Regions from separate parts of the Halomonas sp. A3H3 genome, predicted to be linked through region 1. Evidence: predicted binding sites of a transcription regulator. Region 1 holds the regulator's gene; each other region holds the start of a gene.

Region 1 (3,630 bases):
GATATTTTGGGCGATAAAGGTGCTGTAAAACTCCAGCACCCTTTTTTTGCTGCCCCCGGGGACGTCGAACAGAACGCGTTCCGGGGGGAGTATGGTTTCCAACGTCATTGAATTAACGCACACCGGCGCCTTGGGCGCGAGCTTGTGCTTTTTCCTTGTGTTTAACGAGTTGACGGTCGATTTTGTCCGCTAGTGCGTCGATAGCGGCGTACATATCACTGTCTAGGGCTTCCGCATGTAAGTCAGCACCTGCGGCGTGCAGCGTACAGGCGGCCTGCTGGCGCTCTTTCTCCACTGATAAGGTGACTTGCACCGTAGTTATATTGTCGTAATGGCGCTCTACACGCTCAAGCTTTTCGTTGACATAGTCACGCAAGGCGTCAGTCAGTTCTACGTGATGACCAGTGATATTTACTTGCATTGACGTGCTCCTTATCCATCGGACTGTACTTCGATTGTAACCCTTTTTGCCGCGTTGCAAAGCCCTTGTCGAGAGTTTCCCTGAAACGTTAACGAAGTTAGCGCAAACGACGCCGTTCACTGGAAGAGGGAATGCCCATGGCTTCACGGTATTTCGCCACCGTACGACGCGCCACTTGAATCCCTCCTTCGCCTAATAGCGTCACTAAGCGGCTGTCTGAAAGCGGCTTGCCGGGCGGCTCCTCTTGAATCAGTTTCTTGAGTCGTGCACGGATGGCGGTGCTGGAGTGGCTGTCGCCATCTTGACCGCTCACCTGGCTTGAGAAAAAGTATTTGAGTTCAAACACACCACGGGGTGTATGGATATATTTTTGCGTCGTTACCCGTGAAATAGTCGACTCGTGCATCTCCACGGCTTCGGCAATGTCGGCCAGTATCAGTGGTTTCATGGCTTCTTCGCCGTGCTCTAAAAAGCCAATCTGGCGGGTAATGATTTCGCGACCAACACGCAGCAGCGTATCGTTTCGGCTAGAGAGGCTCTTGATCAACCAGCGCGCTTCCTGCAAGTGCTCTTTGAGAAACTGGTTGTCATCGCTTTTATCCGCACGCTTAATCAAGCTGGCGTAGTCGGGCTGAATGCGCAGCCGTGGCAGGGCCTCGGGGTTGAGCTCTAAATGCCAGCCTTCATTATCGTGGCGGACGACTAGATCGGGGGTGACATAGCTGTCATCGGTGTCGCCGTAGGCGCTGCCTGGGCGTGGGTCTAGGCTGCGAATAAGCAGGATGACATCGGCCAGCTGTTCGTCGTCGAGCCCTAGACGGCGTTTCAGCAGACGCATATCGTCTTTGCCAAGCGCTTCGAGAAACTGCCGCACCAAGCGGCGGGCGGGAACCAGCAGTGGCGTATCATCGGGGAGAGCTGCGAGCTGCAGCATCAAGCACTCACGCAAGTCACGGGCAAATATGCCGGTCGGCTCAAACTGCTGGAGCTTGAGTAGAATGGTTTCCACTTCGCGCTGGCTTAGCCCGTCAATGCCCTGGGCACGAAGCCCTTCACGGATGTCGTTGAGCGGCTGGGTCAGGTAGCCGTTGGCGTCTAGCGCGTCGATTAAGCTTTCCGCGACAAGCTGCTCGCGAGCGCTAAAATCGGTCATGGCGAGTTGCCACAGCAGGTGGCCATGAAGGCTCTGCCCGGCTGCCTGGCGCTCAAAGTCGGGGCCTTCGCTGCTGCCCCCCTGGCTTCCCATATCTTGATAGGTATCTGACCAGTCGCTATCTACCGAGAGCTCAGTAGGGATGCTCTCTGACCACTCTTCTTCCTTAGGCTCGCTGACAGCCTGTTCACTAAATTCATCTTCCTGCTCCAGCATGGGATTGGCATCGAGGGCCTGCTGAATTTCTTGACGAAGATCCAGCGTAGAGAGTTGCAGCAGCGCAATGGCCTGCTGCAACTGGGGCGTCATGGTCAGCTGTGTGCCGATACGCAGTTGGAGAGAAGCTTTCATGACCATCTGAGAACCACTCGTTAATCAGAATGCTCCACCCTAGTGCGAGTGAGTGCTTGGCGCAAGTGCAATAAGCATGCCATTGGTCGTAAAGTTGTTTTAAAGCGCTATTTAGGGGTGATTAAGGCAAAAACATTACAGGCGAAAATCGGCGCCCAAATACACATCCCTTACTTTTTGGTTGGTGAGAATCGAGGCGGGCGAGCCACTGGCGATGATTTGCCCATCGCCGACGATATAGGCGATATCGCAAATGTCTAGTGTTTCACGCACGTTGTGATCGGTGATCAGCACGCCGATATGGCGCTGTTTCAGTGCACGAATGATGGTTTTAATCTCACCTACCGAGATGGGGTCAACGCCCGCAAAAGGCTCATCGAGCAGAATAAAAGCGGGCTCTGTGGCTAGCGAGCGGGCTATTTCTACACGCCTGCGCTCGCCGCCCGAAAGGCTCATGCCCAGGTTGTCGCGAATATGGGTGATATGGAAGTCTTCGAGTAGCGCTTCCAGGCGCTGTTCGCGATCGCTGCGGTTAAGCTCTTTGCGGGTCTCGAGTATCGCCATAATATTCTCGGCAACCGAGAGTTTGCGGAAAATAGACGCCTCTTGAGGTAGATAGCCAATCCCCGCGGCTGCGCGCTCGTGCATGGGGGCGCGCGTTAAATCCACATCGTCGATACCCACCTTGCCAGCGTCGGATTTGACCAGCCCAACAATCATATAAAATGAGGTGGTTTTGCCCGCGCCGTTGGGGCCCAAAAGGCCAACGACACTGCCTTGGGATATCTCCAGATTGATGTCTTTGACCACTCGGCGGCGTTTGTAGCTTTTAGCCAGGTGGTGGGCATAAAGGGTTTTGATCGGCGCAGTGTCAGCAGTGGCCACAGCTAGGCTCCCTATTGTTCAGGCTGAAGGGTCATGCGTATGCGCTGGGGCTCGCTGCCATCAACGTCAGAGCGCGCTTGAATCACTTCTCGGTCAATAAAATACTCAAGGCGACCGCCACTAAAGGTGTCCTCTTGCTGGGTCAGTTCGGCTTGGTCGATCAGCTCTACGCGACGCTCGGCGACGTGATAAATAATCCGCCGCGCCCAGCCTTCCGTGGGGCCTTCTTGCCCTTCGCCTTGATGGCGCAAGTAGGCGCGCTCACCGGTAGCGGTGGCTGTCGAGAGTTCGCCCGCGTCGTTGCGTTCGATCTCTACCCGCTCGCCGCGCAGCTGCATTTCGCCTTGGCGAATGTCCACATCCCCAGTATAAACAGCTGTGCCTGCCCGCTGATCAAGATCTAAACGGTCGGCTTCCACTTCCACTGGGGCCTGGGAAGATGAGTTGGTTTGGGCTAACACTGATAAAGGTATCGCTAAACCGAACAGTGCAGTGTAGAGCAGGGCTGGGGAAATCATGGCTTTCATGGCGGTTCCTATTAGCGTTGTGTGGCCGGGGGGTGCGTGCCGCGCACATTATCCGTTAAGCGAACCTGGCTGGTGTTAAGCCAAACGTCCATACGTGAAGCGCTCATTTGCTGCGGCGGTTGCTGCATCAATACCGGTGTGTCACTCCAGGCATGCTGCTCGAGGCCATCATAGTGCAGTAGCTCGGTATCTAGCTGCCAGCCTTCATCTGGTGCAAACAGCCGAGCCGAACCTGACAGCAGCAGGGCTTGGGTAGCGGTGTTGAGCGTGCCTACATCGGCGCTGGCCAGCCA
Region 2 (3,630 bases), 3.6 Mb from region 1:
ATCGACAATGACCACCCGCGCAACATCATTACGTGCAGCCTCAGTCATGACGCTTCTCCGGTGAAATTAATAACCATGGGAATCAGTAAACGAAATTCGGTGTGTCCAGGACGTGAATCGCATTCAATCAATCCTTGATGTTGGTGCAAAATCGACTGGGCAATAGAGAGCCCAAGGCCGCTGCCTTCCGCGCGTCCCGACACCATGGGATAAAACAGTGTTTCCTGCAGCGTATCGGGAATGCCGGGGCCGTTATCGATCACGGCGACTTCACTGACCAGCCGGTGACGTTCGGCGCCAAGCGTAAACTGGCGACGGGCACGGGTGCGTAGTATTAAAGTGGGCTCCGGCGTTTGTGCATCGCTCATGGCCTGTACCGCATTGCGCGCCACATTGAGCACCGCCTGAATCATTTGCGATTCATCGCCGGAAAGATCGGGCAAGCTGGGGTCGTAATCACGGCTGATTGTCACACTAGGGTGTTCGGCAATCAGCAGCGCCCGCACTCGCTCCAGCACCTTATGGATGTTGACTGGCTCGTGTTTAAGCATCCGGTTAGGGCCGAGCATGGAGTCGACCAGGTCGCGCAGCCGATCCACCTCTTCAACAATGATATGGGTATATTCGCGCAGCGCCGGGTCGTCTAGATCACGCTCTAGTAGCTGTGCTGCCCCGCGAATGCCACCCAGCGGGTTTTTGACTTCATGGGCGAGCCCGCGGGCGAGCACCTTGATGGTCTCCTGGCGTGTGGTTAGCGCCTCTTCTCGGGAGATCTGCATCAGCCGATCCCGCGGCTCTACTTCCAGTAACAGCTCATCGTCGGATAAGGGCGTCACCGTGTAGTCCACCGTGAGCGGTTCGCTATTCAACGGGGTAATGCGTGCTTCACGCTGGGTATAGGGGTGAAACGCATCCCGCGCCTTGGCCAATACTTCGTCAATGCTTACATCCCCGCCAAGTAGCGTATCCAGGCTGATGCCGTGAACACGGCTAAGGCTGACCGCTAACAACGCTTCAGCGGCAGGGTTCATCCATCGCACACGCAGTTCGCCGTCTAGCAGCAATACCGCTGTGGTGAGATGCTCAAGCAAACGCTGATGCATGGTGGTGTCCTGAAAAATCGCGTCTTCCATCGCCGATACAGACCTACAGGTGGATGATCAATGAGGGAGCTGCAAAAAGCGCGCCAACTATACGTTTATGTCCATTTGCACGGCTTGCGGGCATCGCAGCGAAAGAGCGCGAATCGTTTTAGCGCACTTGCCGTGCCAAATGCTCCTGCTCATGCACCACTTTAGTGCACCCAGGTTTTGGTAGGTAATACTTAGGGCTGTTTTTTTGATCGCGTTTATTAAAGCGCTCTTAAGGAACCGTAATCGTCACCGCTGCCGTGCGGTGCTGTAAACGCTGGCTGCTCTCCAGCATTCTGCCTGGATCTCGTGCCCCCTTGCGGCAGGCACGTTAACCAGAAGACATCGCTGTGCGCGCTTTCTGGCTAATCTCGCCATTCACCAACAGCCGTACCTGATGGTCGTCGCGCAACGGTGGCGCAATAACCACCTCCACCACGGTCATTCCCTCTTCCACCTGTGCGCCTTGCTGGGGCAGAGCGATGGAAAAGTGGTCGCAGGGCATAAAGGGCTGCTTGGGTTATCGGTAAAGGTAACGTTGCCGTGCTGATCGGTCACCCGATACACCGCCTGCCCGAACGCCGTGCCACCCACTCCCCCACGCCCAAGAGAGCTACCAGCACACTGCTCATCGCCCCTCTGGCACGCTTCTCAGCCTCCCAGCAATAAAAAAACCCCGCCGTAGCGGGGTTCTATTGGCAATCATTGTTACCACCGCCTGGCTGATAGTAACAGCCAGAGGCGAGGAACGCTGATTAGCAGCTGTACTTAACAGCTGTACTTAACAACTGTAGTACATATCAAACTCGATGGGGTGAGTGGTCATACGAATACGCTCCACTTCTTCCATCTTGAGGTCGATGTAGGCATCGATCATTTCGTCGGTGAACACGCCACCTTCGGTCAAGAACGCACGGTCAGCGTCGAGGGCTTCCAGTGCTTGATCCAGGCTGTGCGCCACAGTCGGTACTGACTTGCCTTCTTCTGGCGGCAGGTCGTACAGGTTTTTGTCCATGGCATCGCCAGGGTGGATCTTGTTTTTGATACCGTCGATACCCGCCATCAACATGGCAGAGAACGCCAGGTAAGGGTTGGCAGTCGGATCAGGGAAGCGCGCTTCCACACGCTTGCCTTTCGGGCTGGCGGTGTAAGGAATACGGATTGAAGCCGAACGGTTGCGGGCACTGTAGGCCAGCATGACCGGCGCTTCAAAGCCAGGAACCAGACGCTTGTATGAGTTGGTAGAAGCGTTAGTAAAGGCGTTCAGGGCACGGGCGTGCTTGATGATGCCGCCGATGTAGAAAAGCGCCATTTCAGACAGACCAGCGTACTCGTCACCGGCGAACTGGTTGTTGCCATCTTTCCAGAAAGACTGGTGAACGTGCATACCCGAACCGTTATCACCGACCAGCGGCTTCGGCATAAAGGTGGCCGTTTTGCCATACGCGTGGGCCACGTTGTGGATCACGTACTTCATTTCCTGAACTTCGTCAGCTTTCTTCACCAGCGTGTTGAACTTAACGCCGATTTCGTTCTGACCTGCGTTGGAAACCTCGTGGTGGTGTACCTCGACGGTCTGACCAATCGCTTCCAGGGTATTACACATTGCGCCACGAATATCGTGGAAGCTATCGACCGGAGGAACCGGGAAGTAGCCGCCTTTAACGCGCGGGCGGTGGCCAAGGTTGCCGCCTTCAACGACACTGTCGGTTGCCCAAGCGCCTTCGTCGGAGGTGATTTTGTACATGGAGCCCTGGATATCAGACTTCCAATGCACTTCGTCAAAAATAAAGAATTCAGGCTCAGGACCGAAGAACGCGGTGTCGCCCAGGCCAGTAGACTGCAGGTAAGCTTCTGCGCGCTTAGCGATAGAGCGCGGGTCACGATCATAGCCCTGCATAGTGGCCGGCTCGATGATGTCACAGCGCAGCACCAGCGTCGCATCTTCGGTGAAGGGGTCAAGGTAGCCCGTACCATCTTCCGGGCGCAGAATCATGTCGGATTCGTTAATGCCCTTCCAACCTTCAATAGAAGAGCCATCGAACATTTGGCCATTCTCGAAGAATTCTTCGTCTACATCGCGCGCAGGCACGGTCACGTGCTGTTCTTTACCGCGAGTGTCGGTGAAACGCAGGTCTACCCATTTAACATCGTGTTCTTCAATTAGCGCGAGAGTCTTGGCTGACATAGTGTCCTCCGGTATGAGCGTGGCTTAAAGCTAACGACAGTAAGCTACCGATAAAAGTGTTGTTCGACAAAATACGTGCTAAACCGCACGTTTGTCATTCTTGTTCGCTCAACGTTTGCCTGACATTGGTTAACAAATCGCTCAGCGAGCATTTCAGACCGGCTATCGTTTTAGCACGCCGCAGGGCTTATGCCTACGGCCCGCTAGCCGCTTGCAAATACAATGCAGAGAACATGCCAACACTGCACCAATATGGCATAAAAAAACAACAACTATCTGTTTTATAAACATTAAAAAATGGCTTCGAATGCC
Region 3 (3,630 bases), 1.6 Mb from region 1:
TCCACACATAGGCTGGTGTGAATAACATTACTTTCCCTATCGCTGTTTGCCGGGGGCTGCTGTTGAACGGATTCGCCCTCGGGGTGTGATGGGCTCGGGTGGCTTGAGCGCCCCAAGCGTTCGGCATCACTGATATGCAGCTGTTCGGCGTTGCGGCGGGCAACTTCACCGTGAATATCACCCAGTTCAGGCCGAGGAGCGAACAGCGATTCAGGCTGCGGCTGCTCCTCTGGGTCAGCCCAGGGAAGCGTTGAAAGGGGTAAGCGTAGGCCCATGGGCGAATCGCCGGGCACCAGAAATAAGTGGTCGCGCTTGAGCGGCCAGCGGCCGCTCTCCCAGCGGTGGGCTTGGCTGATCGAGTGGCGCAGCGGCAGGGCGTAGCCCACGACTTCGTCTAACCCCTGCTCCAATAAGCGAGCTAAACGGTGGCGTTCGGCGTCATCTTTTAGATTGGCTTCGCGTGGGTCGACATTGACCGGCAGCGATTGCTCTTTCCAGAGGTAGTAGTAGGCATCTTCATACGCCGGAATCCAGTAGCGCTCAGCCACGCCCAGGCGTTCGCTAAGTGCTTTGGTAAAGCGTTGGGCAGTGGTGTCATCCACGGCTACCTTGGGGGCGCCTTCCATACAAGCTAGCCATTTTGGATCTCGCCATAGCGGCACGCCATCTTTCCGCCAATAGCAGGCCAGCGCCCAGCGCGGTAACGGTTCACCGGGGTACCATTTGCCCTGCTGTTGCTGAATAGCGCTGCCGGGCGCATAGGCGGCTTGCAGCCGGGTTAGCAGTGCCTCGGCGCGCTCGCGCTTGTGCTCACCTAACGCTTCGGTATTCCACTGTGGGCTCTCCATATCGTCGACGGATACAAACGTGGGTTCGCCCCCCATAGTAAGGCGAACGTCCTGCTGTAAGAGTTCAGCGTCCACTTGGTCGCCCAGCGTGCAGATACGGTGCCACTGTTCATCGCTATAGGGCTTGGTGACCCGTGGGTCTTCATGGATGCGCTCGACCTCCATGGTCACATCAAAGGTGACTTCACACTTATCCGAAAATCCGGTGATGGCCGCGGCGCTACCCGTCGTCGGAGTGGCGGCGAGGGGAATGTGTCCTTCGCCAGCGAATAGACCTGAGGTGGGGTCAAGGCCTACCCAGCCGGCGCCGGGCAGGAAGACTTCGGTCCAGGCGTGCAGGTCGGTGAAGTCCACCTCGCTGCCGCTCGGGCCGTCCAGCGCTTTAACATCTGACTTGAGCTGAATGAGATAGCCGGACACAAAACGAGCGGCGAGGCCCAGATGGCGGAAAATTTGCACCAGCAGCCAGGCACTGTCGCGGCAGGAGCCGCTGGCGAGTGTCAGCGTCTCTTCGCAGCTCTGGACACCGGGCTCCAGGCGCACTAGGTAACCGATGTCATTCTGCAGACGTTGATTAAGCGCGACCAGAAAATCGACGGTGGTAGTCGGTTCACGGGGAACGGCTTTGAGCCACTCCATCAGCCGTGGCCCTGATTCGGTTATTTCAAGATAGGGGCTTAGTTCTTGGCGCAGCGCTTCTGGGTAAGCAAAGGGAATCGTTTGCGCAATGTCGTCCAAGAAGAAATCGAACGGGTTAATCACCGTCATCGGGACGATTAGCTCGACGGCAATGGTTAACTCTTGGCGCGGTTCAGGGAACACCACGCGAGCATTGAAGTTGCCGAACGGATCCTGTTGCCAGTTTAAAAAGTGGTCATCGCCGGAGAGTTTGAGCGAGTACGCTTCGATATGAGTACGGCAGTGGGGCGCTGGGCGCAGTCGAATAACATGGGGCGAAAGACGCACCGGGCGGTCAAAGTGGTAAGTCGTACGATGATACAAGGCAACGCGAATGGTCATGAGCCACCCTCAAAAGAACCGTTATTAACCGGCTGGTCGGTTGGGTTAAGGAATAACCGAACGTTTCGCAAGTATCGTTCCACTTTTACTTTTTTGCAGCCGCTATCTTAACTAAGACGTTTAACTAAAGTGGAAATCGCGTTATGCACCAACTTGATGCCTCTTGCGCGCACCAAGATAGGGCGTAAAGACGTTTTAATTTCCTCGTGCTCTCTGTCAAGTAGCGTTTAAGTAAGTGAACGTTGAAATATCGCAAAAGATGGTACGCATTTTGCTCTCAATTGTTTGATTGTTTTGCACGCGGCAGGCCTACACTGAGCATTGAGGAAGTTGCCGCTTCCACCCCAGCGCCAGGAGAGCGCCCATGAGCCAAGTGAATTGGAATAACTATGCGTGTCGTGATTACTACGATGAGCTGATGGCCGCTCCCGGTCAGCCACGCGAGTCAGCGGGTGAATTGTGCAACATGTTGGCAAGGTTTAGCGCCGAGGAGTTAGCGGAGCGAAAAACCGCGGCGGAGATCGCTATTCGTACCATGGGGATTACCTTCACCGTCTACTCTGAAGGCGCGATGATTGACCGTGCCTGGCCCTTTGATATTGTGCCGCGAATCATTCCCGCCAGTGAGTGGCGTAAAACCGAGGCAGGCCTTAAGCAGCGCGTGCAGGCGCTGAATCTATTTATCGATGACCTTTACCATGATCAAAAAGTCATTAAGGACAAAGTACTGCCCGCCGAGGTGCTGGCACAATCGGTTAATTTCCGCCCCCAGTGTGTTGGCATTAACCCCCCTCACGGCGTATGGGCTCATGTATGTGGCTCTGACCTGGTGCGCGATGGCGACGGGACGCTCTACGTGCTGGAGGATAACTTACGCATTCCTTCCGGTGTCTCCTACATGCTGGAAAACCGCAATGTCACCAAGCGGGTACTGCCGGAGTTGTTCGCCTCAGGCAAGATTTTGCCCGTTGATGACTATGTGGCTCAGCTTTACGACATGCTGGCGGAGATGTCGCCAAGGCCAGGTGATGACCCCCAGGTAGTGGTACTGACTCCCGGGATCTACAACTCTGCCTATTTTGAGCACGCCTATCTTGCCCAGCAAATGGGCGTCGAGCTGGTGCAGGGAAGTGATCTACTCGTTGATGACGATGATGTGGTGTACATGCGCACCGTGGAAGGGCTACGCCGGGTCGATGTTATTTACCGCCGTGTAGACGATGAGTTTCTCGACCCGGAAGCATTTAACCCGGAATCCATGCTGGGGGTGGCGGGCCTAATGCGCGCCTGGCGGGCGGGGAAAGTAGCACTTGCCAATGCGCCGGGGGCTGGCGTGGCGGACGATAAGGTCGTTTACGCCTTTGTTCCCGCGTTGATTCGCTACTACCTCGATCAAGAGCCGCTGATCCCTAACGTGCCCAGCTACTTGTGTATGTTCGAGGACGACCGCCGCTATGTCCTCGACCACCTGGATGAATTGGTAGTGAAACCGGCCAATGAGTCGGGGGGCTACGGTATGCTCATTGGCCCACGCTCAACCAAAGAGACCCGCGAAGAGTTTGCCCGTTTGATTAAGGCGAACCCGCGCAACTATATGGCTCAGCCTACCCTGGCACTGTCGACCACGCCTACGCTGGCGAATGGGTTACCGCAGCCGCGCCATGTGGATTTACGCCCCTTCATTCTTTCGGGGCCAGAAATCCATGTCACCACCGGTGGTCTGACCCGCGTGGCATTGATAGAAGGTTCGTTGGTGGTGAAC
Region 4 (3,630 bases), 2.8 Mb from region 1:
AGTGGGCGGGCATATCGTTAATGGCTAAGCTCAACAGTTCAGGGCGCGCATAGTGGCCCACCGAATCCATCATTCGCTTACGCTTGGTAATCAGGGCGAAATCCAGGTCGGCAATGACGATGCCTTCTCCTTTGCGCAGCGGCTCGGCCAAGTGCTTACCTTCTGGCGAGATAATGGCGGTGTTACAGCCATCACGCAGAGCACGTTGTAGCGTGGTGTCGGGGGTAATGGATTCGATTTGGGAGTCGGTTAGCCAGCCGGTGGCGTTAACCACGAAACAGCCCGCTTCAAGGGCGTGATGACGGATGGTTACTTCAATTTGATCCGCAAAGACTGGGCCGACCAGCGAGCCAGGAAACTGGCTACAGTGGATCTGCTCGTGCTGGGTCATCAGGGCATAACGTGCCAACGGATTGTAGTGCTCCCAGCAGGCCAGGGCGCCAACACGGCCCACGGCGCTATCCACCACCTTCAAGCCCGAGGCATCGCCCTGGCCCCAAATCATGCGTTCGTGGTAGGTCGGCGTGAGCTTTCGGCGTTTCAGCAACAGATGCCCGTCGCTATCAAAGATCAGTTGAGTATTGTAGAGGGTGCCATGATCACGCTCATTAACGCCAAGCACGACGACGATGCTCAGGGTGCGAGCGCGCTCAGCGACAGCATCAGTGATCGGGCCTGGTACCACCACGGCCTGTTCATACAGCCGTAAGTGCTCGGCGCCACAGGCCACGGCGGGGTAGACAAATGAAAAGTACGGATAGTAGGGAACGAAGGTTTCGGGGAACACGATCAGCTCAGCCCCCTTGCTGGCCGCTTCGTCGATTGCATCCAGTACCTTGACCAGCGTGCCGCCAACACTCTCAAGATCGGGAGAAAGCTGAGCGGCAGCGGCCCGCACTATGGTCGTTCCTGTCATGTTTGCTTGTGCCATGACCGCTGCTCCCCTTAGACAGTCCAGGTATCGATGATCAGTGCATCGTCGCGCACGTGAAGCAGCTTGAGGTCAAGCACATCCAGTGGATTGATCGCGCGGATGCCCTCAATGAGTGACGGTTCGCCATGACCATAGAGTGCTTGAAGAGCAAAGCGGCAGGCGTAGACCTTGCCTCCCTCGGCCATAAACTTGGTCAACTGATTGTTGAAATTCATGTGGCCGGGAAACGCTTCATCGCCCAGGGTCGGGAAGCCACGCTGGACACCCAAAGTGACGCCAGGGCCATACAGTAAGATGGAGGTTTCAAAGCCTTTACGCAGCAAACGCGTTGCCTGCAGCATATTCACGAAGCCGATCGACCCCTCAAAGGCAACCGTATGAAAAGTTACCAGGGCTTTTTCGCCTGGTTTCGCTTTTACGTCTTCAAAAACCTTCTCTTCGTAGTCGACCAGAAAATCGCCTTTCTTGTTGAGTGGTTGCGTCACTGTAGGCATGTCTAAGCTCCGTTTATTGCGAGTGGGAGAGTCGTTAACCGCCGTGCTTACACAAGCGGTACGATCAATACGGAGCAATCGACGTGCCAATTGATATGCTTATTGATCCAATCAATTGTCGATCATGTAGGTCGCTCTAAGCCTAAAAATTGACCAAATTTTTAGGCTAAAAAAATAATAAAAGGCTAATGTTTCAAAAAAACTGTGTTTTTCACCTTATTTGTGCAATAAAAGTGTGTTTTGCACCATTAAGTACATATGCAATCAATTTTTTATTTGTGCAATCTTTAGCCCATCAGTGATAAGTTTTGGTCGATAAGAAGAGTAGGTAACAATGTTTATTTAACGACGGGGAAGATATGCATACATCTGAGCTGGAACGCTGGCGAAAACGTTTAGACAAGGAGGTCAGCCAGCCAGCTTATCGTCTGGTCGCTGAATTGATTGCTGAAGATATCGGTAGTGGTCGGCTGCAGCCCCGCGAGCGACTGCCCCCGCTGAGAGAACTGGCGGGGGCTTTGAGTATCAATTACACGACGGCGGCGCGTGCCTATAACGAAGCTAAGCTGCGAGGCTTGATTGACTCGCATCCGGGCTCGGGCACTTTTATTAAAGGTAAGGCAGTGTCAGTGAAGCCGAGCAGTGGTTATGAGATGACCATGAACCTAATGATTGAGCCCGCGATACCGACGTTGATTGAACGAGTACGCGATAGCGCTATCTCGGTGTTGGCCCAGCGTGATCTTTACTCACTGCTGCGTTATCAAACCTTTGGTGGCAGCCATCATGACCGTGTGGCTGCGCTCCAATGGCTGGATCGGCGGCTGGACAACACGACACTGGAACAGGTCTTGATATGCCCCGGTATTCACAGCGGCCTGGTTGGGCTACTGATGCAGTTGGTAGCCCCAGGTCAGCTAATTTGTGTCGAAAGCCTGGTCTACCCCGGCCTAAAGGCTATTGCGGCCCAGCTCGGGCTGACCCTGCATTCATTGGAGCGTGACTCCGATGGCCCTCTTGTTCGCTCCTTCGAGGATATCTGTAAGCAGGGTCAAGTGGCCGTTTTGTACATTAATCCCACCATCCAAAACCCCACGACGACGACTATTCCCTTGGGGCGTCGTGAAGCTTTGGCCGATGTTGCCTTGCGCTATAGCATCCCGATTATTGAAGATGATGCTTACACCATGCTCAGCGAAGAGAAGATCGTCCCTATTGCTAACTTGGCCCCTGAGCTCACTTACTATCTGACGGGGACTGCCAAGTGTTTTGGCCCCGGTTTGCGATCAGGATTCCTACACGCCCCCACCAAGCGACAGGCGCAGAGAACCGCTGGGGCGCTTCGAGCCACCTCGGTGATGTCCAGCCCGCTGATTGACGCCCTGGTCACTGAGTGGATAACCGATGGGACGGCAGATGCCATGCTTAAAGCGATCCGTATCGAGGCCATTGCCCGCCTTGAAATAGCCGAGAAGATTCTGGGACGTCAGCGCATCGTGTCTGCCAAAGGTGCTTTCCACCTATGGCTCAAGCTGCCCAAGCACTCTGGCTGGAACCCTTCAGAGCTGGCGGTGCAATTACGTTCACATGGCGTTAGTGCGGTTGCCAGCGCTGCTTTTAGTACCGACAACCATCCCCCTGAAGCTCTGCGCTTGTGCTTCGGTGGTCAACTGACAAGAGAGGACTGGGAGGAAAGGCTGCATTATGTGGCGGATATCATCGACCAGCCTGCCTATCTGTCATCTCTGACGATGTAACCTTGGTCAACTGTCCTCGTGACGGTTTGGTATTGATTAGCCAGACGAATAGTAAAAGCAGTTTAACGCCCATTATCTTCGGCGATAAGTGGCTAGGGGTTCTTATCTCCTTAGTTTAATGCACGCTGTAGAGCACTACCACGGTTGCGATCCGTCGTCTGATCCGGCTTTTTTGAGGCTTTCTGAGCCTGTACTTGTCAGCTGTGCATAGGCATAGTCCTTAAGTTAGTTTGAACGCTAACAAAGCTATTTATCGCCTAGCTGGTTCGGTTTTGTTTAGGAGGTGCCCGTTAATATGTTGATATATATTGTCTTTTTGATGATCTTTGTGGGCGTGACCGCAGCTCTGTATCAGGTGTATGAAATTCATTACAACATCAACGTCGGCAACGATAAAAAGTTGTCGAAGGCTGATAAAAGCCACTTACAAGCGCTTTCTGACCAA

The links. The regulator sigma-54, encoded in region 1, starts transcription at its own class of promoters, with help from an activator protein. The targets are predictions, from matches to a motif close to TGGCACNNNNNTTGCTNT.
Region 2: a site for sigma-54 is predicted at 1,172-1,189, ahead of glnL (nitrogen regulation protein NR(II)). Genes of this name have one in related genera too.
Region 3: a site for sigma-54 is predicted at 2,129-2,146, ahead of HALA3H3_RS15670 (circularly permuted type 2 ATP-grasp protein). Genes of this name have one in related genera too.
Region 4: a site for sigma-54 is predicted at 1,500-1,517, ahead of HALA3H3_RS10405 (MSMEG_0572/Sll0783 family nitrogen starvation response protein). Genes of this name have one in related genera too.

Annotation. Positions count from the first base shown of each region.
Region 1 covers NZ_HG423343.1:5,105,704-5,109,333, reverse strand. The annotation lists gene HALA3H3_RS23245 (PTS sugar transporter subunit IIA) at 1-108, opposite strand, end outside; gene hpf (ribosome hibernation-promoting factor, HPF/YfiA family) at 113-421, opposite strand; gene HALA3H3_RS23235 (RNA polymerase factor sigma-54) at 519-1,931, opposite strand; gene lptB (LPS export ABC transporter ATP-binding protein) at 2,061-2,810, opposite strand; gene lptA (lipopolysaccharide transport periplasmic protein LptA) at 2,822-3,337, opposite strand; gene lptC (LPS export ABC transporter periplasmic protein LptC) at 3,349-3,630, opposite strand, start outside.
Region 2 covers NZ_HG423343.1:1,497,322-1,500,951, forward strand. The annotation lists gene ntrC (nitrogen regulation protein NR(I)) at 1-48, opposite strand, end outside; gene glnL (nitrogen regulation protein NR(II)) at 45-1,103, opposite strand; gene HALA3H3_RS27295 (hypothetical protein) at 1,462-1,635, opposite strand; gene HALA3H3_RS27740 (DUF4124 domain-containing protein) at 1,572-1,724, opposite strand; gene glnA (glutamate--ammonia ligase) at 1,912-3,318, opposite strand.
Region 3 covers NZ_HG423343.1:3,522,638-3,526,267, forward strand. The annotation lists gene HALA3H3_RS15665 (transglutaminase family protein) at 1-1,868, opposite strand, end outside; gene HALA3H3_RS15670 (circularly permuted type 2 ATP-grasp protein) at 2,233-3,630, shown strand, end outside.
Region 4 covers NZ_HG423343.1:2,338,080-2,341,709, forward strand. The annotation lists gene HALA3H3_RS10400 (Nit6803 family nitrilase) at 1-931, opposite strand, end outside; gene HALA3H3_RS10405 (MSMEG_0572/Sll0783 family nitrogen starvation response protein) at 946-1,428, opposite strand; gene HALA3H3_RS10410 (aminotransferase-like domain-containing protein) at 1,788-3,185, shown strand; gene HALA3H3_RS10415 (hypothetical protein) at 3,481-3,630, shown strand, end outside.